DNA from 4 places in the Pseudoalteromonas sp. S8-8 genome. Region 4 is predicted to be linked to each of the others. Evidence: predicted binding sites of a transcription regulator. Region 4 holds the regulator's gene; each other region holds the start of a gene.
What was found. Region 4 encodes LexA, which represses DNA repair genes until DNA is damaged. Its sites were predicted from a motif close to TACTGTATNNNNATACAGTA; they were not measured.

Region 1 (5,981 bases), on a different contig from region 4:
TAATAAGTAGAATTTTAATTTATTAACATTTGCATAACAAAATATAGTGATATAGGGTGTGTTTAATTAAAAAAACAAAACAGTTGTACCATGCCTATAAATTACTCTGACCACCAATTGAAATTAAGCTTAAAGAGCTCTAAGGTACTTGTCGTTGACGATCAGCTATTAAGCTTAATTGTATTAAAAAAAATATTATCAGAGCATTTTAGTGTAACAACAACGAGCTGTGGTGAGGATGCGATTGAAATTTGTAAACATAATCCGCCAGATATAATACTACTCGATATTAATATGGAAGGAATGAGTGGTATTGAAACATGTCTAAAATTAAAAAATATATCTGAAACACAAGATATCCCCGTTATTTTTGTAACCTCATCTGAAAATCAAGAAGAAGAGTGCTGGGAAGCCGGAGCTGTAGATTTTATAAAGAAACCAACTAACTCGGAAACTTTATATAGAAGAGTGCGCGCCCATATTACGATGAAACTTCAACATGACTTACTCAATCAAAAAGTATTTCTAGATGATTTAACAAAGGTATTCAATCGTCGTTATTTTGATGCGCATTTTTCTAAAATGGAACGAAGCGCCTTACGAGAAAAAGTCGACTACGCACTATTACTCATCGATATAGACTACTTTAAGCAATACAACGATCTTTATGGTCATGTGCAAGGCGATACGGTTTTAAACCTTGTTGCACAAACTATTACTAATAGTTTGCAAAGGCCAACCGATTTTGTTGCGCGTTACGGCGGCGAAGAGTTTGTAGTTGTTCTACCGCATACAAGCACTGAAGGTGCAATTTGTGTTGCTGATAAAATTAAACAAAATGTGGTCGATTTAGGAATATTACACAGATATTCAGAATATGACTTTGTGACTATTAGTATTGGCGGTGCAACCCTACAACCGTACGTAAATAACAAAAACACCTTGCAGATCGCAGATGAAAAAATGTATGAGTCCAATATGCAAGGCCGTAACCAAGTGTGTTTTTAAGTTTAGCTAGCTAATAAATCACTTTGCCACTTAAAAACACCTTGTAGGTGATAAATATTAAATAAGATTATTTATTACACGCTATGACATTTTTTGTACTTTTTATTGCTACCACATGGGCAGTCATCATTTCTGCCCACTTTAATATCTTCAACAGGATATATAGTGCCATCTAAATAACGCCATTGAGTGTTTTCTTTAATAAACTGCGATTTTTCGTGAAGCTCACAAAATAAGTTTTGATAAAAATATTGGGCTTTAAATTCTACAGTACCGGTATCGCCATCATGGCTTGACCCAATTACATCAAGATTTATAAATCGACAGCTGTTAGCAAAATCATTGATTTCTTTAACCGGATTTTCAGCTTGTTTTTCTTTTGCGTAGGTTTGATAAACATATTCTGCATTTTTAATAACATAAGCGCTGAATCGTGAGCGCATAAGTTGTTCAGGAGAATCAGCCTGTTTAACAGATAAGTGAAGCGGCTCGCAGCAATCGGCATAATTGTGCCCACTGCTGCAAAAACATAATGTGGTATTGAGTGAAGTCATAATAATAATACAAAGTCTAAAACATTAGTTTAACAAGCTTATTGGGCGAGTGATATCTCTGTTGTTTGAGACTTTTTAGTAAAACAGTATAGTTTTGTATTCGTTTTACTTAAATCGAACGATAGATTCGTAAGTAGTTGGTTATTAACTATATCGGTCCAGGTAATTACCGCTGCAAAGTTTCCGTTATGTAATGCAGAATTTAATACATACTCTAAATTTACTAGGTGCTTTTGTCTAATAACAAGTAATTTACTTGTATCAATAGAGCATGAGTCAAGTAAAGCTTTGCTAGGTACGTGATCTGGAGCAATTAGTAACGTCCATGCATTAGAGCTATTGTATTGGTGTAATACTTTTAAAAGCTCAAAGGTCGCTGAAATTTCATCTTCAATTTGAATCAAATTCACGCAATCGCTTTGCTCATCTTGTTGGTAACTTTTAACTGTTCTTACGGTAATAGGCTGTAACATAATTTCACTCACTGGGTTTTTATACAGTATTTATATACAGTAGTTTATACAGTGCTTTCGTGCAAGCCTTTTATGCTATTTATTTGTACAGTTATTCAGCTTTTGATCATTGTTTTTATTTTTTTGATTTATAATTCTTTATTAATCAGCTTGTTATGGAATTATTTTTGAGAAGGTATTCTAAAAATAAATTTTTGAGCAGTGTCTTCATTTTGGGGTTTTATACTGTATAGGATTATCTTTGTAACCATATACAGTATTTTTTTACACTGCATACAGTACTTCTATCATGGTTAGCTTATGTGTTTTCACTCGTGCGAGGGATCATATGAGAAAACTGGAGTTGGTGGATTTGTTCGTACAAACTTGCCGCATAACATTGAGCATCTTTAAATCGCTTAGTTTCGATATGTTTGCGTATATCTGTAACCGCTGCAGTGGCAGGGGCGTACCCTTGGCTACTTGCTAAGCTTAACCAAGCTACAGCATGAAATACACTTTGTGGCACGCCTTCACCTTTCACAAAGAATAAACCTAAATAAAACTGTGCTCTATGGTTTCCCGCCATTGCAGCAAGCCGCATCCATTTTGCAGCCAATGGAGCTTGATTATTTTTTAAATAATATAGGGCTTTATTTAACGTACTTTGCTCATCTTTTTTATTATCAACGGGCACAGAGGTATTTTCGGGTTGAGTAACAAAACCTAAAATATTATCTAGCTGTTGCTCTAAGTCTTGCTCACAAGGTGTTGTTTTAAGCATATTGGTTCATTTATTATTTTAACTACTCTAACAGTTTAGTATATAGCAAGGTAAAATGTCCTGTAAAAGATAATTTTTATGTTAAAATCTCGCCACTTTTTACTATCACAAGTTTATTATGTTCGAAGCCTTATTTAAACTGAGCGAAAATAATTCAACAGTTAAACGCGAATGCGTTGCTGGCCTAACTACCTTTATAACTATGGTATACATTGTATTTGTAAACCCGGCTATGCTCGCAGAGGCTGGGATGGATCAAGGGGCTGCATTTGTAGCGACATGTATAGCAGCTGCGATAGGCTGTTTTATAATGGGTTTATGGGCTAACTATCCATTAGCATTAGCGCCTGGTATGGGACTAAATGCCTTTTTTACGTATGGTGTCGTATTAGGAATGGGTTATACCTGGCAAGCCGCGTTAGGGGCTGTATTTATGTCGGGTTGTATATTTTTGTTTTTAAGCTTATTTAAAGTCAGAGAGTGGATTATTAATGCCATACCTCTGGTGCTCAAGCGAGCAATCGCAACGGGTATAGGTGCTTTTTTAGCATTAATTGCCCTTAAAAATGCAGGCATTATCGTCTCAAGCCCGGCAACATTAGTGCAGTTGGGCGACATTACTTCTCCAGGACCGTTATTGGCTATATTAAGCTTTTTTGTAATTGCAGCGCTTTTATATCGCGATTTTAAAAGTGGCGTACTTATTAGTATCTTATTAGTGACTGGCATTGCTTTAAGTTTGGGGCTTGTTGAATATCACGGTGTTATGGCTATGCCACCATCAATAATGCCTACTTTTATGCAGCTAGATTTTGCAGCCGCTTTTGATATATCAATGATGAGTGTTATTTTTGCTTTCTTGTTTGTCGATCTTTTTGATACTTCGGGTACATTAGTTGCGGTAACTCAAAAAGCAGGTTTAGCTGATGAAAAAGGTAACATGCCTCGTTTAGGGCGCGCATTAAGTGCTGATAGCTCAGCAACAATTGCAGGTGCGATGCTAGGTACGTCTACGACTACATCGTATATAGAATCGGTTGCTGGTGTATCTGTTGGCGGACGTACTGGCTTAACAGCTGTAGTTGTAGGCATTTGCTTTTTACTAATGATGTTTTTTGCACCGCTTGCACAAATGGTACCGGCTTATGCTACGGCAGGTGCTATTTTATATGTCGCTGTTCTGATGCTGCAAAATTTAAAGTTTGTAAACTGGGATGATATGACCGATGCAATTCCTGTTACTGTGGTATTACTAATGACACCATTAACGTTTTCGATTGCGCACGGTATTGCACTTGGCTTTATATCTTATACGGCGGTTAAAGTCTTGTGTGGCAAGCAAGATCAAGTCAGTATTAGTGTTTGGATATTAACAGCCTTGTTTGTTTTCAAGTTTGCATTTTTGTCTTAATCGCTAACAAAAAACACAAAAAAGCCTGCACAAATTTTAATTTGTGCAGGCTTTTTTAATGCTTTTATAAAAGCGCTACCATTTCTTTTTAGGAGCAAACAGTATATCTAAGTCGTCTTGCTCTTCTTCTGTTTTCTTTTTAAGTGCGCTTGCATTAGAAGCTCGCAGTTCAACACTAATTGCCTCTAAGTAACCCTCAACTTCTAGCCGTTTTGTTGTTACATATTCATCAGAGTAGGTAACTGCGCTGAGTGTTGCCTGCGCTTTTTCAAAATACTGTCTTGCTGAGCCAACCATACTCGCTGAGCGGGCAGATAAGCCACGTTTTATTTGGCTTTCAATATTAATACGCAGTTGTAGTTTTTCGAGACGTTTATCTTCTAAAACAAAAACTTGGCTATCAATACGACCTTTGCTGTGTTCAGAGCGTAAAATTGAGCGTAATTTTTTAATGCCTTGAATTAGGCCTACAAGTTGTTTGTCATTACTAGGTAGCGTTAAAGCTTCATTGCTATTATCTTGAACTGGATTAGATAAGTGCGTTTTTGCTTCACTTAAGCGGCTTTTAAGTGCTTTAGATGTTTGCGAGTTAGTAACCATTGTATTTAAAGCTTCGTAAATACGGCGCTGTAATGTACGAATTAGATTTTCAGAAAGGGGGATGTTAGCACTATTCATTAGTGCCTCTTCTGTTTCTTCTATTATAGCTTTTTGTTTTGTAAGCTCTTTACGGCGTTCTGCCTCTTGTTTTTCTTTGTGTTGTTGTACAGCACTTACCCAAAGTGCAATCACAATCAATGCAACTATAAGCACTATTATAATAGAAACGATCATGGTGTAATTCTCGGATATATAACCTAATTATTTAATCTTACATTAAATATACGTTAACAGGGTAGCTTTGCGCCGATTAACTTAAAAAATATACCAAAAAATTGATAGGTTGAGCTCTTTATAAACTGCAGTAAGCCTAAGGGCTTATAAACTAAAGCTGAATAATCATCGCTACCTGAAGCATATTTATTATGCTAGCCTTGAGCTCTAATCAGATAATTGCACACCTAAAGACCTAAAGTGCTATTTTACGTAAATAACACTTGGTTTTAAGCGGTATTGCCTTTATAAATAATATGAATAATAACGTTAAAATTTGCAGCCATGAAATTACAACAACTCAGATACATCGTAGAAGTACAAAATCATAAATTAAATGTTTCAGCGACTGCTGAGAGTTTATTTACCTCGCAGCCAGGAATTTCTAAACAAGTACGCATGTTAGAAGATGAGTTGGGTGTGCAAATTTTTGGTCGCAGTGGTAAGCATTTAACGCATGTAACCGGTGCCGGCGAAGATATTATTAATATTTCTCGTGAAATACTCTCTAAAGTAGAAGGTATTAAAGCCGTTGCTAATGAGCATACGCTACCTGATCAAGGTAAGTTAAATATTGCTACAACACATACCCAAGCTCGTTATGCTTTGCCTAACGTAATTCAAGGGTTTATGAAAAAATACCCTGCGGTATCGCTTCATATGCACCAAGGTACTCCACAGCAAATATCGGATGCTGCAGCACGCGGTGATGCCGATTTTGCTATTGCAACAGAAGCACTGCATTTGTATTCAGATTTAGTTATGCTGCCTTGCTACCATTGGAATCGCAGTATTGTTGTCGCTAAAGACCATCCGTTGGCTAAAAAGGCAAATAGTTTAACCGTTGCTGATATTGCTCAATATCCACTCATTACATATGTATTTGGTTTTACGGGCCG
Region 2 (5,981 bases), on a different contig from region 4:
TTAGTACAAAGCTTAACTGCACTAGAAAACGTTATGCTACCAGCAGAACTTGCTGGCGAAAGTGATGCAAAAGAGCAAGCAATTGCTTTGCTTGAAAAAGTAGGCTTGAGCCATCGAATTGATCATTACCCGTCGCAACTCTCTGGCGGTGAACAGCAACGTGTTGCTATTGCGCGAGCATTTATTGGTACGCCTAAAATATTGTTTGCTGATGAGCCTTCGGCTAATTTAGACAGCAAAAACGGTAAAATGATTGAGTCGTTATTATTTGATTTAAACACGCAACACGGCACTACGCTTATTTTGGTGACTCACGATGAAGGGCTTGCACAAAAATGTGAGCACATTATTCAAATAGAAGCGGGCTTACTGGTAAAAAGCCAAGTAGAGGACGTTGCTAATGTGGGTTAAGTTAGCGCTTAAGTTATTTTCGCGAGAATTTCGCCGTGGTGAGCTAACAGTTATAAGCGCAGCTATCGCCCTTGCTGTTTTAACCGTGCTTACACTGTCTATGGTTACTGAGCGAATAGGGCAAAGTATTGCGCAAAAAAGCAGTGCTTTTATTGCAGCAGACCGTGTACTTGCAAGCGATCATGTTCTCGACACTGCTTTTATTACTAAAGCACAGAGCCAAAATTTAAAAACGGCGCAAATGGTGTACTTCGACACTATGTTGTTTGCCGATGATGAAATGCAGTTTAGCTCAGTAAAAGCGGCATCTAATGCGTACCCGTTAAAAGGGCAGTTAAAAGTTAAAGATACCTTAACAGGTGAAACTAAGGTTGCTAATAGCGGACCAACGCCTGGTAATGTGTGGCTAAGTGAATCAGTATTTTACAGTTTAAATATTGATATAGGCGCGCAAGTAGAGCTTGGCGCTGCATTATTTAATGTTTCAAAAGTTATTGTAGAAGAGCCTGACGCGCCATTTAATGTATTTTCGAGCAGCCGTCGTGTGCTTATTAATATTGACGATGTGGCAAAAACCGAAGTTGTGCAGCCAGGTAGTCGTGTTTATTATCGCCAACTTTATGCAGGTAGTGAGGCCGATATAAATAGCTTTTACGAGTGGCTTAAACCACAAATGAAAGAAAACCAACAATGGTACGGCGTTAAAGACCGTCAATCACCTATTTCAAATAGTTTAAACCGTGCAGAGAGCTTTTTATTACTTGCCGGCCTATTAGGTATTATTTTAGCCGCAGTGGCTATAGCCGTTTCAGCAAAACGTTATTGTGAACGCCAATACGATCCAGTAGCGATGATGAAAACGCTAGGCGGTAGCCGCTCAATGATCCGCAAAATATACATGCTCCATTTATTGCTTGTATGTGCAATGGCGGTAAGTATTGGGCTGTTAATTGGTTATGGCTTGCAAGAAATAGCAACAAGTTACTTATCAAAAAGTATGGGCACAGAGCTACCTTTAGGTGGCTTTAAACCTTGGCTGGTGGCTATAAGCACTGGCGTAATTTGTGCCGTTATGTTTTCTATTAAACCGTTATTTGATTTATTTGATATTCCACCGCTTAGAGTGCTGCGCCGTAACTTAGGTGACAAATTGGCAGTTAGTCGTGTGCATTTAGGAATGAGTGCGCTAACCGTGTTTTTATTAATGTGGTTATTCAGTAACAACATAAAAATAACGCTTATTTTGTTTATATCAACACTTGCGCTAATTGGTGTGTTGTTTTTGATATCTAAATTAATATTTGGTGGCGGTCGAAAATTAGGGCTTAAGCCAGGTAACAGTTGGTCGCTTGCAATTGCATCTATTCAAAAGCGTGCAAATGTGAACGCGGTACAGTTAATTAGTTTTTCATTAGCGATTAAATTACTGCTGTTTTTAGTGGTACTTAAAAACGACATGATATCTGATTGGCAATCGCAACTTCCTGCCGATGCGCCTAATGCGTTTTTAGTTAATATTACGCAAAATGAGCTTGAGCCAATTAATGAGTATTTAGCTCAAAAAGATATTCAGGTATCAGAGTTTTATCCCACTATTCGTGGACGCGTAAATGCGGTAAACGGCGAGTTGGTAGCACGTTCTGTATCGCTGCAAGACAACGAGAAAAAAGACGAAGAAGCACGTGCAGGTATTGGCCGCGAGCTAAACCTTACATGGCTTAAAGATGTGCCTGACCAAAATGAAGTAACACAAGGCACGTGGTTTGGTGAAAATGCGATGGCTGAAGCCTCAGTAGAGGAGTCGATGCTTGAGCGTTTAGATGTTGAGATAGGCGATACGCTTACATTTTTAATTGGTTCGCAATCGTTCGACGCTAAAATTACCAGTGTGCGCAAAGTTAATTGGGCCACGCTTAAACCTAACTTTTTTATTATTTTAAGCCCAGATGTACTTGCAGATTTTCCGGCGACGTATATTTCGTCGGTACGTATAAACCCAGATCAAAAGCGTGACTTTAGCCAGTTATTGCGTACTTACCCTACTATTACAGCGATTGATATTGACAACTTTGTTAAGCAAATACAAACAACTATTTCGCAAGTATCACTCGCCATTGGCTTTGTACTTGCCATTGTTGTGCTGTGTGGCGCGCTTGTACTTATATCGCAAGTGCAAGCTAGTTTAGGTGAGCGTATGCAAGAAATTGTAATACTGCGAACACTTGGCGCTAAAAGCCGATTGATTAAAAACGCGACCTTGTACGAGTTTTTATTACTCGGCGGTTTAGCTGGCTTAGTGGCTGCATTTTTTAGTGATATAGCGCTTTTAATTGTGCAGCAGCAAATGTTTGATTTAGCAGGTAAGTTACATCCGCATATATGGATTATTGGTCCGGTAGCTGGCGGTGTATTTGTGGCTGGTTTAGGCTATTTAATGATTGCCCGAACACTTAAACAAAACACCCAAGGATTAGTGCGTGCCCTAGGGTAAGTTTAAACTAACACGCTCCTGCAAATGCCCACCTAATACGTGGGCATTTTTGTTTTTCTTTGTACTGGTAATTTATACAGTGCTCTGGCATTATTAGCGTAATTTAAAAATAATAACAATGGAGCGCTGTTTGGCCATCATTTTAGGGATCGATCCTGGTTCACGTTTGACCGGATATGGCGTTGTTGCCCACCAAGGTTCTAAATTTACATACTTAGGCAGTGGTTGTATTAAGTTAGCCGATCATCCTTTTCCGGTTAGGCTTAAAATGATCTATCAAGGCATTACACAGCTTATTGAGCAGTTTTCGCCAGAAACCTTTGCCATTGAAAAAGTATTTATGGCGCATAACCCCGATTCAGCTTTAAAGCTTGGCCAAGCTAGAGGCGCGGCGATTGTTGGCGCTGCAATGGCCGACTTACCCGTATTTGAATATTCAGCTAGGCAAATTAAGCAAGCAGTAGTAGGTAACGGTGGCGCTGATAAAACACAAGTGCAGCACATGGTAAAAAATATTTTAAAACTACCCGGTACGCCACAGGCCGATGCAGCTGATGCACTTGCTATTGCGATTTGCCACGCTCACTCAGAACAAAATTTAATTAAACTAGCGGGTAGCGCAAGCAAAACCGTTAGAGGACGTTTAAGGAAATAACTATGATAGGCCGCTTAAATGGTATTTTAGTCGAAAAACAGCCACCAGAAATATTACTCGAAGTAAGTGGTGTCGGTTACGAAGTACAAATGCCAATGACCTGTTTTTACGATTTACCAAAAATTGGTGAAAACGCGATTGTTTACACCCACTTTGTAGTGCGTGAAGATGCTCAATTATTATTTGGTTTTAATAATAAAGTTGAACGCGCCTTGTTTAGAGAGCTATTAAAAGCAAATGGCGTTGGTCCAAAACTTGGCTTAGCTATTTTATCGGGCATGTCGGCAAAGCAATTTGTAAGCTGTGTAAATAACGAAGACTCAACGTCGCTTGTTAAATTACCGGGTGTAGGTAAAAAAACAGCCGAGCGTTTAGTACTCGAAATGAAAGACAGATTAAAAGATTGGGGTAATGATTTATTTACGCCATTTAGTGACAGCGCGGTAATAGAGCCGATGAGCGATGCGACAATTGCTAATAATGCAGCCGATGATGCCGTATCGGCATTGGTTGCGTTAGGTTATAAATTGCCACAAGCGCAAAAAGCAGTAAAATCGATAAGCAAGCCCGATATGTCTACTGAGGTTCTTATTAGAGAATCTTTAAAATCAATGTTGTGAGTAACCCATGATTGAAGCGGATCGCTTAATTGATGCGACTGAAAAAACAAATGAAGACTCTATAGATCGTGCAATAAGACCAAAACTTTTAGCCGACTACAGAGGCCAGCCTCATGTTAAGCAGCAAATGGAAATTTTTATTGAAGCTGCCCGAACCCGTGGTGAAGCGCTCGATCATTTATTAATATTTGGCCCACCAGGGCTTGGTAAAACCACGCTTGCAAATATTGTAGCCAACGAATTACACGTAAGTATTAAAACAACATCCGGCCCTGTACTTGAAAAAGCAGGCGATTTAGCTGCGTTACTTACTAATTTAGAAGAAGGCGATGTACTGTTTATTGATGAAATACACAGGCTAAGCCCGCAAGTTGAAGAAATACTGTATCCAGCAATGGAAGACTACCAGCTTGATATAATGATTGGTGAAGGCCCAGCTGCGCGTTCTATTAAATTAGACTTACCTGCATTTACGCTTATTGGTGCAACCACCCGAGCAGGATCGCTTACATCGCCACTACGTGACCGTTTTGGTATTGTGCAGCGATTAGAGTTTTATTCTGTAGAAGATTTGTCGCACATAGTAGGGCGCTCTGCACATTATCTTGGTTTAGAAATGTGTGACGACGGCGCAACCGAAATTGCACAACGTTCACGTGGTACACCACGTATTGCAAACCGTTTATTACGCCGTGTACGCGATTACACACAGGTAAAATCTGACGGTACAGTAAACGCCGAAGTAGCTAAGCAAGCGCTTGATATGATTGACGTAGATAAAAGTGGTTTTGATTATATGGATCGCAAATATTTACTCGCCATAATTGAAAAATTCATGGGCGGCCCAGTAGGACTCGACAATGTAGCTGCAGCTATTGGTGAAGAGCGTGAAACAATAGAAGATGTAATAGAGCCGTTTTTAATTCAGCAAGGGTTTATTCAGCGTACTCCGCGTGGGCGAATAGTGTCTGACAGTGCATATCATCACTTTGGTTTACTTCCTAAAAAAGACTAGCCTCATCATATACATTACTTGCTGTGCTTTATTGCGCAGCAGGTAATTGACTTAGTATCCCTTTCTTTCAAATATTTATACGGCTGGTATTTTACCCAAAATCTCAGCACACTGTTGCAAATGTTATTTCAAAATACTTATACGCTTTATAGTTAACTGTTAATTCACAGGGCGTTAAGACTCGCGAAGCTATCCTGCGTACCATTCAAACTAGTAACCGAATTACTTATTGTAAAATAGGTAGGGCAATTATTAGTTTATAAATAAAGTATGTAGCGCACCAAATTGCAGGCAAAAAAAAGCCCGCAAAAAATGCGGGCAAACAACAAGTTGAAGGAAGTAATCCAGGGAACTACGTTTTACTGAATTTGGTTTTATCCAGAAAGAGTAAAACAATGTAATACGATAAAATATCCTATTACTAAGAACTTGGCTTAATGAAACTATCTCATTCAGTGCGCTAGTTCGGTATGGGAGAATAATACGTAAGATCACCTTTTTATTCAAACTAGAAAATTTGTATTTTCAGATTAGAAAAACTAATTCGGTGAATTTTATTGTTGTTTGAATCTTGCGCGTTAATTAATCGTTAAATTTATAAGTTAATGAAATTTCTAGCTTAAGTAATTTCTTTTGATGTGGCTCGGTATTAGTTTTACTGTTATGTGAAGGTGAGGCTTATAGGTTTTGAGTGTTTATGCTCTTATTTTGAATAAACGGCGCATTTTATGACGTTTTACTTATATATTTACGCATATTTATAGTTAGCGAGTTTATTTAAAAGATTAA
Region 3 (5,981 bases), on a different contig from region 4:
ACCAAAGCCAATTTCTTCTTTAAGCTCTCTGTTAGCAGCTTGCTCTGGCGTTTCGCCCGGATCGATTAAGCCTTTAGGAAAACCTAACTGGTAATCGTTTGTGCCCGCACAGTATTCACGTACAAGTAGTAATTCGTTGTCTGCACTTAACGGAACAATCATCACGGCTCCCCGGCCACCGCCGCGAATTCGCTCATACTGGCGCTCTTCGTTATTAGAAAACTTTAGCTCTAAAGACTCCACAGTAAACAGGCGGCTTTTAGCGACAACATTGTTACTGAGGATTTGTGGTGGTGTTGGGTGCTTTTTCTGTGTCATTGGCGTTAATTTGCTATCATGGCAGTTAGTTCAATAATAAACCTTATAAGTTGAAATTCCTATGTTAAATTGGTCAAAAATCGATACCGTTTTGCTCGACATGGATGGAACATTACTCGATTTACATTACGACAGTCATTTTTGGCTTAACGTTATTCCTGCGCAACACGCATTAGCAAGGGGCATTAGCCTAGATGCAGCTAAAGCAGATATTTTAAAACGCTATCAAGCTGTGAGCGGTCAAATACAGTGGTATTGTTTAGATTATTGGGAGCAGCAATTAAGCTTGCCTATAATGGAGCTTAAACGAGAGTCTCAGCATTTAATTAAAATGCGCGAAGACGTACCTCATTTTTTAACTGAGCTTAAAAAAGCAGGCAAAGAGTTAATTTTACTTACCAACGCCCACCCTGAGAGTGTCATGCTTAAATTTGAGCATACAGCGATTGATAACTACCTAGATGGCGTAGTGTCTACTCATGAATATGGAGTAAGTAAAGAGCAACAAAGTTTGTGGCACCAAGTACAAAAAGACTTAGGGTTTAATAAGCAGCGCACTTTGTTTGTAGATGACAGTGTGCCGGTTTTGAATGCTGCACGAGAATACGGCATTGAGCACTTACTTGCAGTTGCTAACCCTGATAGCCAACAACCACATAACGAAATAGCCGATTACCTGAGTGTTACCGACTATCGTAAGATTATTTAACTCAACTTACGTGACTTAAATTTTTGGGTAACGCGCTTCTAGCCCTTGATATACTAACTTTGCAAAATCTGCATGTTCTGTATCAAGGCTTTTAACTACTTCAACTAAATGCTCGTTATCTTCTTGCCCGTTCCATTCTTTAATATAGCTACCATCTTTGTAACCGTGATCTTGGCGGAAAAAGTTTAACGTATTTTTACCTACGTAGCCGCGATATAAATCATCAATATCCATACCCATTTGCGCCATACAGCCGGCAAAGGCACCTGCATTAAACGTTTTATCAGCAACAGCAGACGCCGCTAATATCTCTAGTGTTTGTTTAAAGTCATCAGCTTGTTGAGCATTACTAAGCTCAGTTTCAAGTTGCTTTGCTAAGTCTTCGTAGCTAGTTTCACCGTCAATTCTAAGCGATAGACCAAAATGAAAAATATCAACCAACTCTAAAATAACTTGTTCAGTATCTGGTGTTTGTTTTTTCCACCATTTCCAACCATGATGATCTAGCATTTCAGCACACTCAACCCAAATAGCGCGGTACCATTCAAACCCTTGAGTAAACCATTGCTCATGTACTTTAGTATTCATGGCGTTTTGCATTTCTAGCATCACTACTAGCTTGTTTAAATTGGCAGACATATCAATTCCTGTCGTTTTGGTTGGCGTAATTTTCGTTGGTGTAATAATACAGATAAAATGCTGATTGTGCATTGCTGTATATTTTTATTAGTGTGCTAATTATGTTTATCGTGACGTCGTAAACTCATGCCATGAATCAATTAAATCAATGAAATCTTCAAAGCCACAACCACTACTTAAACCATTTTCTTCAAGCGCTAAATCGTCATCCTGATACGCTATTAGGTCTTCGCTGTCTTGATGAAGCGCATGGGCTTCAAATAATGCTTCGTCTTTCGTTAATATTAAATCTATTTCTTGGCCTTTTAGTGTTAGCGGCTCATAGCTTGAACTTACCGATGCAATAAGCGCTAGTACCATGGCTACTTTGTCTTTGCCTATTTCTTCGTTTAGCCAGCGACCAATAATAGCGTGTTCACTGCTTATTTTAATACGTAGCCCACTAATAGGGTCGCGAATAAATTGATATTCCATAGGGTTTGCCTGTAAATCTTTGATTGCGTAATTATATACGTAAACGCCCGTAAACCACAGGACATATAAAGTAAAATAGCGCCACATGGCGCTATTTTACTCAACTTTAAAACCGTTAACTTCGCGATCTATAACGCGCTGCGTCAATGATCGACCATAAGTAGATAATAGGCACAAGTACAAAGCCTACAAGCACATAAATTAGTGCGTAACTTATTATAATAGCGAGTGCAAAAAATATAGCCGCTAAAATACGCCCTTGCACTAACTGCCCTAAACCAGGAAAAAATATATTACATAATGCTGCGATTACGTTACCGCCAGAACCTTGATCTGCCATACTAACCTCTGTATTTATTTGATTTTATAATTATTTACTTACACACTTTATGCCAATTTATTAAAGCTTACAAATCAAATAGTTAAATTAGTCTAGATTTAGAGAGTTAGTAAATTTTGCTAACTTTAGGTCAAATTAGCAATTTTTGTTATGCGTTTACGCTTTTTATTCGCTTAGTTAATTAGCAAGTTACTCGTTTTGAACACTATTTTATAAATAGCTGTTTATAAAAACAGTATTTTATTTAGCCTAACAAAAACACCTGTTATACTGCCCACAATATTGATTAAAAAGGCGTAACGATGGACGTTTCACAATTACTCGATGGCTTAAATGACAAACAACGCGATGCCGTTGCAGCCCCACTACAAAACATGCTGGTATTAGCAGGTGCTGGGTCTGGTAAAACACGAGTGTTAGTTCATCGTATTGCGTGGCTTATGCAAGTTGAGCAAGCCTCCGCTTACAGTATTTTTGCAGTTACATTTACTAATAAAGCCGCTAAAGAAATGCGTGGCCGCGTTGAAGAAACACTAAAAGCGCCTGTAGGTGGCATGTGGATTGGTACTTTCCATGGTTTATCGCATCGTATTTTACGTGCTCATCACCGTGAAGCTAATTTACCAGAAGCCTTTCAAATTTTAGACTCTGACGATCAGCTTCGGATGATCAAGCGCTTATTAAAGTCGATGAATATTGATGATAAAAAATGGCCTGCTAAACAATTTGGCTGGTACATAAGCGCCAAAAAAGATGAAGCACTTCGCCCTAAAGATATTCAAGCATACGATATTAATGAGCAAATGATGCTGCGTGTTTATGCCGCCTATCAAGAGGCCTGTGATAGAGCGGGCCTAGTTGATTTTGCTGAAATATTACTACGCAGCTACGAAGTGTTAAAAAATAACCCTACGTTACTGCGTCATTATCAGCAACGCTTTGCGCATATGCTCGTAGACGAGTTCCAAGATACAAATACCATTCAATATGCTTGGTTAAAATTACTTGCTGGCGATACTAACAGCATTATGATTGTAGGCGACGATGACCAAAGCATTTATGGTTGGCGTGGTGCTAAAATCGAAAACATTAAACGTTTTTTAACTGACTTTAGCGCAGAAACCATTCGTCTTGAACAAAACTACCGCTCAACAGCGACTATTTTGAAAGCGTCTAACGCATTAATTCAAAATAACTCAGAACGTATGGGTAAAAGCTTGTGGACCGACGGTAACGACGGCGAGCCAATCTCTATTTATGCAGCATTTAATGAGTTAGACGAAGCACGCTTTGTAAGTAGCAAACTACGAAGCTGGTTAAATGCAGGTAATGCCCTACAAGATGCCGCAATTTTATACCGTAGTAACGCGCAATCTCGTGTACTCGAGGAGGCCATGCTGCAAGAAGGCTTAAAATACCGTATTTATGGTGGTATGCGATTCTTCGAACGACAAGAAATTAAAGATGCGTTGTCGTACTTACGCCTAGTGGGTAATCGTCAAGACGATGCCGCATTTGAGCGTGTAATTAATACGCCAGCACGCGGTATTGGCGACAAAACATTGAGCCATATACGCGACTGTGCACGAGCAGAATCGTTACCGCTTTGGTATGCCGCAAAAGCAATTGTAGAACAACAGCATTTATCTGGTCGTGCTTCTGGTGCAGTAAGTAAGTTTGTAGAACTAGTTGAACAAATAGAAGATAAAATTAGCGATCTAACTTTGCATGAGCAAGCCAAGTACACAATTCAAACCTCAGGCTTGATGGCAATGTACCAAGCTGAAAAAGGTGAAAAAGGCCGTGCTCGCGTAGAAAACTTAGAAGAACTAATTAGCGCATGTGACCAGTACGAACTTCCTGAAGACGAAGAATACAGCTCGCCTTTACAAGGCTTTTTAGCACATACATCACTTGAGTCAGGTGAAGGACAAGCAGAAGAGCACGAAGATGCCGTACAAATGATGACGCTTCACTCAGCTAAAGGATTAGAGTTTCCGTTAGTGTTTATGGTGGGCGTAGAAGAAGGCATGTTCCCTTCTCAGCAAAGTAACGAAGAGTCTGGCCGCTTAGAAGAAGAGCGCCGCCTTTGTTATGTAGGCATGACACGAGCAATGGATAAGTTATACATTAGCCATGCTGAGAGTCGCCGCTTATACGGGCAAGAAAAATACCATAGCCCATCACGCTTTTTACGCGAAATACCTGAGGACTGCGTAGAAGAAATTCGTATTAAAACACAGGTTTCTCGCCCGCCGGCCGCCGGGCGTTTTAGCGCATCAGTTAGCCATGCCGCATTTGAAGACAGTGGCTTTAACTTAGGGCAACGAGTTTTGCATGCTAAGTTTGGTGTTGGTACCGTACTTAATTACGAAGGCAGTGGCGCGCAATCTCGCGTACAAGTTAACTTTGACGACCTTGGCAGTAAATGGTTAGTAACGGCCTATGCACGATTACAAGCTGTATAAAGCACACCTAAATGAGTTAGAGCAACAATTAGCTGGCGCGTATCATCGTCAGCTAGTGTTGATCACGGGCAGCCCAGCTTGGTGTTATGAAATACTTAACTCATTAATAGATGAAAACAATACACTTGTTGTATCCAAGCAGTGCGCGATTAAAAATTCGTACTGGCCTACTCGCACACACCAAATTTTAGGGCAAGAATTTGCTCATGCTGTTTACGATGGTTTTAGTGGTTTGCACCCTGATAAACTTGCAGCACTTGCCGGCACCGTTAAAGCAGGCGGTATACTGTTTTTATTACTGCCTGAACTAGATGATTTAGCCTCTTGGCAAGATCCAGCATTAAGTACAGTGCAATCACACGGTCAGAGCATTGACTACAGCATATTTAATCAACGTTTCGCGACTATTATTAAACCGTTGCCCGCTTTTCACTTTAGTGAAAAAAATGGCTGTATTAGTAATAACGCTAGCTATGTAATGCATAATAAAATTGATTATGAGCCACAGCAAAACTGTATTGAGCAAATAGTAAAAGTAGCTAACGGCCGTGCCAACAGGCCTTTACTCATTAATGCCGATAGAGGTAGAGGTAAGTCGGCAGCACTTGGCTTAGCCGCGGCAAAACTAACTGATAAAAAAGTAATTATTTGCAGCACTCAGTTTAAAGCGACCCATAGCAGCTTTAAACATTTAGCCCAAGAGTTAAGCCTTCAATACAACGCTGAACATAAACAGGTCGCCAACTTGCACTACGTTGCACCTGACGCGTTATTAAACACACTACCTGAGTGCGATTTATTACTCATTGATGAAGCTGCAGCAATCCCTGTTCCGTTATTGCTAAAAATGCTAGCTCATTACCCTCGTATAGTATTTGCAAGTACACTGGTTGGGTATGAGGGCAATGGTAGGGGTTATACCATTCGCTTTAGTAACTATATTAAAGCGCACTATAAAGCCTCTAAAGTTGTAACGCTTGATGAGCCACTGCGTTTTGCTAAACACGATCCCCTCGAGAAGCACATTCGCACC
Region 4 (5,981 bases):
AGCCTGTTGAGTTTATGTTACCGCAGCGAGATAGTAGTGGTCGTGTCTCTGAAATTAAAAAATCACTTAAAGTGAAAATTCCCGCAGGTTCAGTAAATGGCGAACGAATTCGACTAAAAGGGCAAGGCGGATTAGGGTCAGCGAACGGGCAAAATGGCGATTTGTACTTACAAATTAGTTTAGTGCCCCACCCATTATTTGATGTTGAAGGTCATAACCTAAATATAGTCGTCCCTCTTGCACCATGGGAAGCGGCTCTTGGTACAAAAATAAATTTACCTACGTTGGCAGGCAAAATCCAATTAACTATTCCATCTAATAGTCAGTCTGGTCAACGCTTGCGTATTAAAGGTAAGGGATTAATGAGTAAAAAAGCCAAAGGTGATTTATTTGCTGTGCTTAAAATTGTTAATCCAACATCTGTTGATGATACCAGTAAAAAACTTTGGGAAGAATTAGCCGAAAAAGCTCACTTTGATCCCCGTAATAACTGGAGCAAGCCATAATGCAAATTATCGTGACACAAAAAGATGATTTACTTACTAGCAAAGAGCTATGTTTGAGTAGTGATATTAGCGAAGCAATTTTATATGAGCTAGTTGAGCACAATATTGCGGTTCCAATTGAGGGGAAGCATGTTACGCAGTGGCAATTTACGGTATCTGCAGTGACCTTAGTTAAAAAAGCGGCCCGTATTCAACATGACTTTTCGTTAGATTGGTCGGCAATAGCTTTAGTTTTACAATTGCTGGATGAGCGTGATGAGTTGATTTTCGAAAACGAAATGTTAAAGCGACATTTGAGTCGATTTAAACACTTGGAATAAAATCTGCCCTTGGGTACTTCCTAGGGCTTATTTAGTCTTTGGTGAGAGTGCGCTAGTTCTTAAAAACCAATATGACTACTTTGATTTATTCTTACTTTTAATTCGGATAAATCGTTTTAGTCGTATGTTTTGCATAAGTAGTAATATTCCACTTAGGCAAAAAAGTACGCTGGTTGCTGCAAAACTAATAAGCAGCGGATTATTAAAATCCTCTCGCTCATCGTAATCCATAATATGTAACATCCAAAAAAAGTCGAAAATTCGCCATAGTGTGCTGCGAACGGTGACAACTCTGCCGTTATTTTCTGACAAGTACAGTGTTGTGTTAAATGTGTCGTCAAATTGTACCTGCCAAACATTGGTTTTATATCCAACTTCTCGCATACCTTGCTTTAGCAGTACAGCGCTTGTCACTTGAGCATCAATAAGTAAGTGTGCTTTAGCATTTGCGGTAATTTGTATTTTAGTTGGCGGCTCAAAAGGTCGGCCTGTTATACCGTTAAAGCTTTGCTGTTCATCTTTATTTATTACTGTAATTATAGGTGTGGTTAAAAAGTTCTCAAAAATTATTTGTGTTGGATTAACCACCTGAGATGCAATATCGTTAAGGGAGGCAACATAATCAGCCTGCGTAAATGGGTTATTAAGAGTACGTGTTGCAAGATGCTCCCCATGAACTTTATCAAGAGGAATAGCGCTCATGACTAAACCGCCTAATAGCCAAGCTAAAATTTGTAATGTGAGCAAATAACCGAGCCATTTATGTAACTTGCGAGCATACTTAAATATTTTTTTATTCATGTTTTAGTCTTATTATTTTTAGAGGCTAGTTTATTACATTAATGGGATTAGTTACTGCGACATTTTGTCGCAGTTTAAACTATAGCTTACTGTAATCATTTAAAAATAAAAAAGATTACACTTAAATTGCTAACATGAATTATTTGTTTAATTGAGCTGAGTGTTTGATATCCAGCTAGCTTTAAACGCTAAAAAATACTTAAAAGCTGCGAAATATCTATATAAAGTGGTTAATAGAGCATAGTTGATTTGGTATAACGGTAAAACTGCGTTAAAGTTTGCAATGAAATTATTAGAGGATAAATACGAAACGATGTCGGAAATTCAATTTTTAAATGTAGATCTTGAGCTTGAATCAAAGCAAGATATTAGTTTGCTAGTGGCAGACTTGAAAAAAGTCGCGACGATTTTACATTATGACAAAGACGAATACCGTCAATTAGCGCGTATTGAAGCAATAGGTGTAGTAAACACGCCTGACAAAGCAATAAACCATATATGTGAGCTTATTGAATCGTGTTCGCGTAACGCGCTAAAGCAATGGTTAAGCTGTTCACGTAGAACGTTTGATATTGGTTTTGAATCGGGCACTTCCCCTAAGTGCTTTAATCAAGCCTTAGATGCAGATACATTACTACGTATATCTGCGATTGGTGCGGGTATGGAAATTACAATTTACCCAATCGAAAAGTAACTATCTTCGCTCTACGACTGCTGCGGTCATTTTTGATACGCAGCACAGCTCATTGCGGCTATTTGTAATTTTTATTTCCCACACTGAACTACGTTTGCCAATATGAAACGCTCTTGCCGTTGCTGTTAAAGTGCCGTTGCGAGATGCTTTTAAATGACTTGCGCTAATTTCCTGCCCCACGCAGTAAAATTTTGTAAAATCGACAACAAAGTTAGCTGCATAGCTGGCAACTGTTTCGGCAAGTACAACGTTAGCACCGCCGTGAACCATGCCCATTGGGTTATGATGCTCAGGAATTGCCGGCATAGTGGCTACTAAGTAATTATCACCAATTTCAGTGACTTCTATTCCCATGGTTTTCATTAATGTTCCTTGGCCATCAATGCCTTGTTCTAACTGCTTGCACAGCTCTAAAGTGATGGGCTGGTACCAAATACTCATAATGACTCCTTTGCTTTTTTAATCATTTATAAACCTAGCTTTAGTTATATCCCTAAAATGTACACAAGTGAAATTACTTTGGCTATTTTAAGGCTTAATTTAAATTTGCGATTTTTATTTAACTGTATATACTCACAGTTAAATGTACTGTATGGAAAACCAGTTGTATGCGACCATTAACGAACCGCCAAGCTCAAATACTCGAACTAATTAAAGTTTTTATTAAAGACACTGGTATGCCTCCTACACGTGCTGAAATAGCGCAAACATTAGGTTTTAAAAGTGCCAATGCTGCTGAAGAACATTTAAAAGCACTTGCTAAAAAAGGCGCAATTAAAATGAAACCAGGTGCAAGCCGTGGTATTCAGTTAATTGAAGAAGAAGAGCCAGAACAATTAGGTTTACCGCTTATAGGGCGTGTTGCTGCTGGTTCACCTATCTTGGCGCAAGAGCACGTTGAAAGTCACTGCAAAATCGATCCATTAATGTTTAAACCGGCTGCAGATTTTTTACTACGCGTTAACGGTATGAGCATGAAAGATATTGGTATTATGGATGGTGATTTACTTGCTGTACATCGTACTCAAACCGCTGAAAATGGGCAAGTTGTTGTTGCCCGCCTAGACGAAGACGTAACTGTAAAACGTCTTGAGAAAGCGGGTCGTAAAGTATTACTTCATGCTGAAAACGACGATTTTGAATCTATTGAAGTAGATCTTGAGAATGAGTCTTTTAATATTGAAGGCTTAGCCGTTGGCGTTATAAGAAACGCTGATTGGATGTGACTTTAAAAATAGCTTTTAAACAAGCAGTTTTATAAATGCGTACTAATTAGTACGCATTTTCTGTTTTAAATTCGCACTAAAAATAGGGCATAAATAGCTCACTGACAATTTAAGCTGTAAACTTTTTTGCACTTATATTTTCCCCCTCCGAATGCGTTAAACCCCTTTGTTTTGCTCATCTTTTGAACTTCCTGTTACCTAGTTGGTTACTGATTTTTTATTAATTACTCAATATCACCTGATTGTTTTTTATACTAAAACTTGCTTGTTGTTCATTTTTTAGCTAATTATTAATGTGCTGAGCTAATAATAACTCACAGCTTTTTAGTTTTGAGAACACACAATATACACAAACCCGTTGTTGGCGCAGCAAAACCAATCAATATTAAATGAGATTGACTAAAAAAATAAAAATAACGAATTGGCGTTTAAGCCGTATGCCTCTTCGCTTTGCATTCGCAATAGCATCAAAGGAGCCGTCACATGGGTAAACTGACCTCTACCTTGTGGCTTATATTATGTGTTTTTTCGCACCCAGTTTTGGCTAACAGCCAATACAATATGCGCAAAGGCGTAACCGATATAAGCAATAATGTATATCAGCTGCACATGACCATATTTATAATATGTTGTGTGATTGGGGTGATAGTGTTCGCAATTATGTTTTGGGCACTTATTCATCACCGCAAATCTAAAGGGGCTGTACCTGCCCAATTTCACGAAAGCACTAAAGTAGAAATACTTTGGACTGCAATCCCGTTTGTTATTTTAATTGCTATGGCAGTACCAGCCACTAAAACCCTAATTGCAATGGAAGATGCCAGCAAAGCTGATCTCACTATTAAAATTACAGGCTCGCAATGGAAATGGCATTATGAATATATGGGTGAAGATGTAGAGTTCTACTCTATTTTATCTACCCCGCAAGATGAAATCGCGAACCTTGCAGATAAAAATCCTAACTACTTACTTGAGGTTGATAAGCCTCTTGTACTGCCAATAAATCAAAAAGTACGATTTTTAATGACTTCTGACGATGTTATTCACTCTTGGTGGGTACCTGATTTTGCAGTTAAAAAAGATGCGAATCCCGGCTTTATAAACGAAACATGGACGAACATAAACGAAGAAGGTACTTACCGAGGCCAATGTGCTGAGTTGTGTGGTAAAGATCATGGCTTTATGCCTGTTGTGGTGGTCGCTAAATCTGAGGCTGATTTTAAAACGTGGCTTGCAGATGCAAAGCAAGCTAAACAAAAAGCAGCATTAGCAGATGCCGCATTACTTGATAAAACCCTCCCAAAAGAAGAATTAATGACTTTAGGCGAACAAGTATATATGGCCAATTGTGCTGCATGTCATCAGCCTACTGGCATGGGGTTACCGGGTGTATTTCCTGCACTTAAAGGCAGCCCTATAGTGCTTGGCGATATAAAAGATCACATTGATGTAGTTATCCATGGGCGACCCGGTACGGCAATGCAAGCATTTGCCAAACAGTTATCTATAAAGCAATTAGCAGCGGTTATTACTTATAAACGTAATGTGTGGGGTAATGATACGGGTGATGTTATTCAACCGAGTCAAATACAGGCAGCACTTGATGCCAAAGTGGAGGCGAACTAATGAGTAGCATAGTAGAACAACCTAACGCCAATGAAGCTCATCATGCTCATCACCCAGCTAAAGGTTTTAAACGCTGGCTTTACACAACTAATCATAAAGATATAGGTAGTTTATATTTAATTTTTTCGCTGACCATGTTCTTAATTGGTGGTGGAATGGCCATGGTGATCAGAGCTGAATTATTTCAACCAGGTTTACAGTTGGTCGATCCTCACTTTTTTAATCAAATGACCACCGTGCATGGTTTAATTATGGTGTTTGGTGCGGTTATGCCGGCCTTTACAGGCCTTGCTAACTGGATGATACCACTCATGATTGGCGCGCCAGATATGGCATTGCCAAGAATGAATAACTGGAGCTTTTGGATTTTACCGTTTGCGTTTTTAATCCTATTGGCATCATTATTTATGCCTGGTGGGGGTCCTGCATTTGGTTGGACTTTTTATGCACCACTGTCTACAACATACAGTAATGATAATACTGCATTGTTTGTATTTGCCGTACATATTATGGGGATTAGCTCAATAATGGGCGCAATCAATGTGATTGTAACCATAGTGAACTTACGTGCCCCTGGCATGACATGGATGAAGTTGCCCTTATTTGTATGGACGTGGTTAATTACTGCCTTTTTATTAATAGCGGTAATGCCAGTGCTTGCAGGCGCTGTCACTATGGTACTTACCGATAAGTATTTTGCGACCAGCTTTTTTGATGCCGCAGGCGGTGGCGACCCGGTGATGTTCCAACACATTTTTTGGTTTTTTGGTCATCCCGAAGTATACATAATGATTCTTCCTGCCTTTGG

Region 1: the regulator LexA is predicted to act here: its motif matches at 2,058-2,077, upstream of L659_RS0114320 (SulA-like leucine-rich domain-containing protein).
Region 2: the regulator LexA is predicted to act here: its motif matches at 2,965-2,984, upstream of ruvC (crossover junction endodeoxyribonuclease RuvC).
Region 3: the regulator LexA is predicted to act here: its motif matches at 2,699-2,718, upstream of uvrD (DNA helicase II).

The regions. Positions count from the first base shown of each region.
Region 1 covers NZ_AUTR01000041.1:7,007-12,987, reverse strand. Annotated here, with positions in the region: gene L659_RS0114330 (diguanylate cyclase) at 91-1,008, shown strand; gene L659_RS0114325 (YchJ family protein) at 1,083-1,562, opposite strand; gene L659_RS0114320 (SulA-like leucine-rich domain-containing protein) at 1,601-2,035, opposite strand; gene L659_RS0114315 (tetratricopeptide repeat protein) at 2,334-2,798, opposite strand; gene L659_RS0114310 (NCS2 family permease) at 2,917-4,209, shown strand; gene L659_RS0114300 (hypothetical protein) at 4,285-5,043, opposite strand; gene cysB (HTH-type transcriptional regulator CysB) at 5,368-5,981, shown strand, end outside.
Region 2 covers NZ_AUTR01000034.1:75,767-81,747, reverse strand. Annotated here, with positions in the region: gene L659_RS0110345 (ABC transporter ATP-binding protein) at 1-411, shown strand, start outside; gene L659_RS0110340 (ABC transporter permease) at 401-2,902, shown strand; gene ruvC (crossover junction endodeoxyribonuclease RuvC) at 3,033-3,557, shown strand; gene ruvA (Holliday junction branch migration protein RuvA) at 3,560-4,177, shown strand; gene ruvB (Holliday junction branch migration DNA helicase RuvB) at 4,185-5,192, shown strand.
Region 3 covers NZ_AUTR01000035.1:2,451-8,431, reverse strand. Annotated here, with positions in the region: gene nudE (ADP compounds hydrolase NudE) at 1-318, opposite strand, end outside; gene yrfG (GMP/IMP nucleotidase) at 380-1,027, shown strand; gene L659_RS0110765 (dUTP diphosphatase) at 1,043-1,666, opposite strand; gene L659_RS0110760 (YacL family protein) at 1,772-2,140, opposite strand; gene L659_RS0110755 (hypothetical protein) at 2,256-2,480, opposite strand; gene uvrD (DNA helicase II) at 2,783-4,948, shown strand; gene L659_RS0110745 (GNAT family N-acetyltransferase) at 4,926-5,981, shown strand, end outside.
Region 4 covers NZ_AUTR01000067.1:47,041-53,021, reverse strand. Annotated here, with positions in the region: gene L659_RS0120255 (DnaJ C-terminal domain-containing protein) at 1-506, shown strand, start outside; gene L659_RS0120250 (chaperone modulator CbpM) at 506-826, shown strand; gene L659_RS0120245 (membrane protein) at 902-1,627, opposite strand; gene L659_RS0120240 (hypothetical protein) at 1,941-2,321, shown strand; gene L659_RS0120235 (PaaI family thioesterase) at 2,322-2,762, opposite strand; gene lexA (transcriptional repressor LexA) at 2,930-3,547, shown strand; gene coxB (cytochrome c oxidase subunit II) at 4,031-5,173, shown strand; gene ctaD (cytochrome c oxidase subunit I) at 5,173-5,981, shown strand, end outside.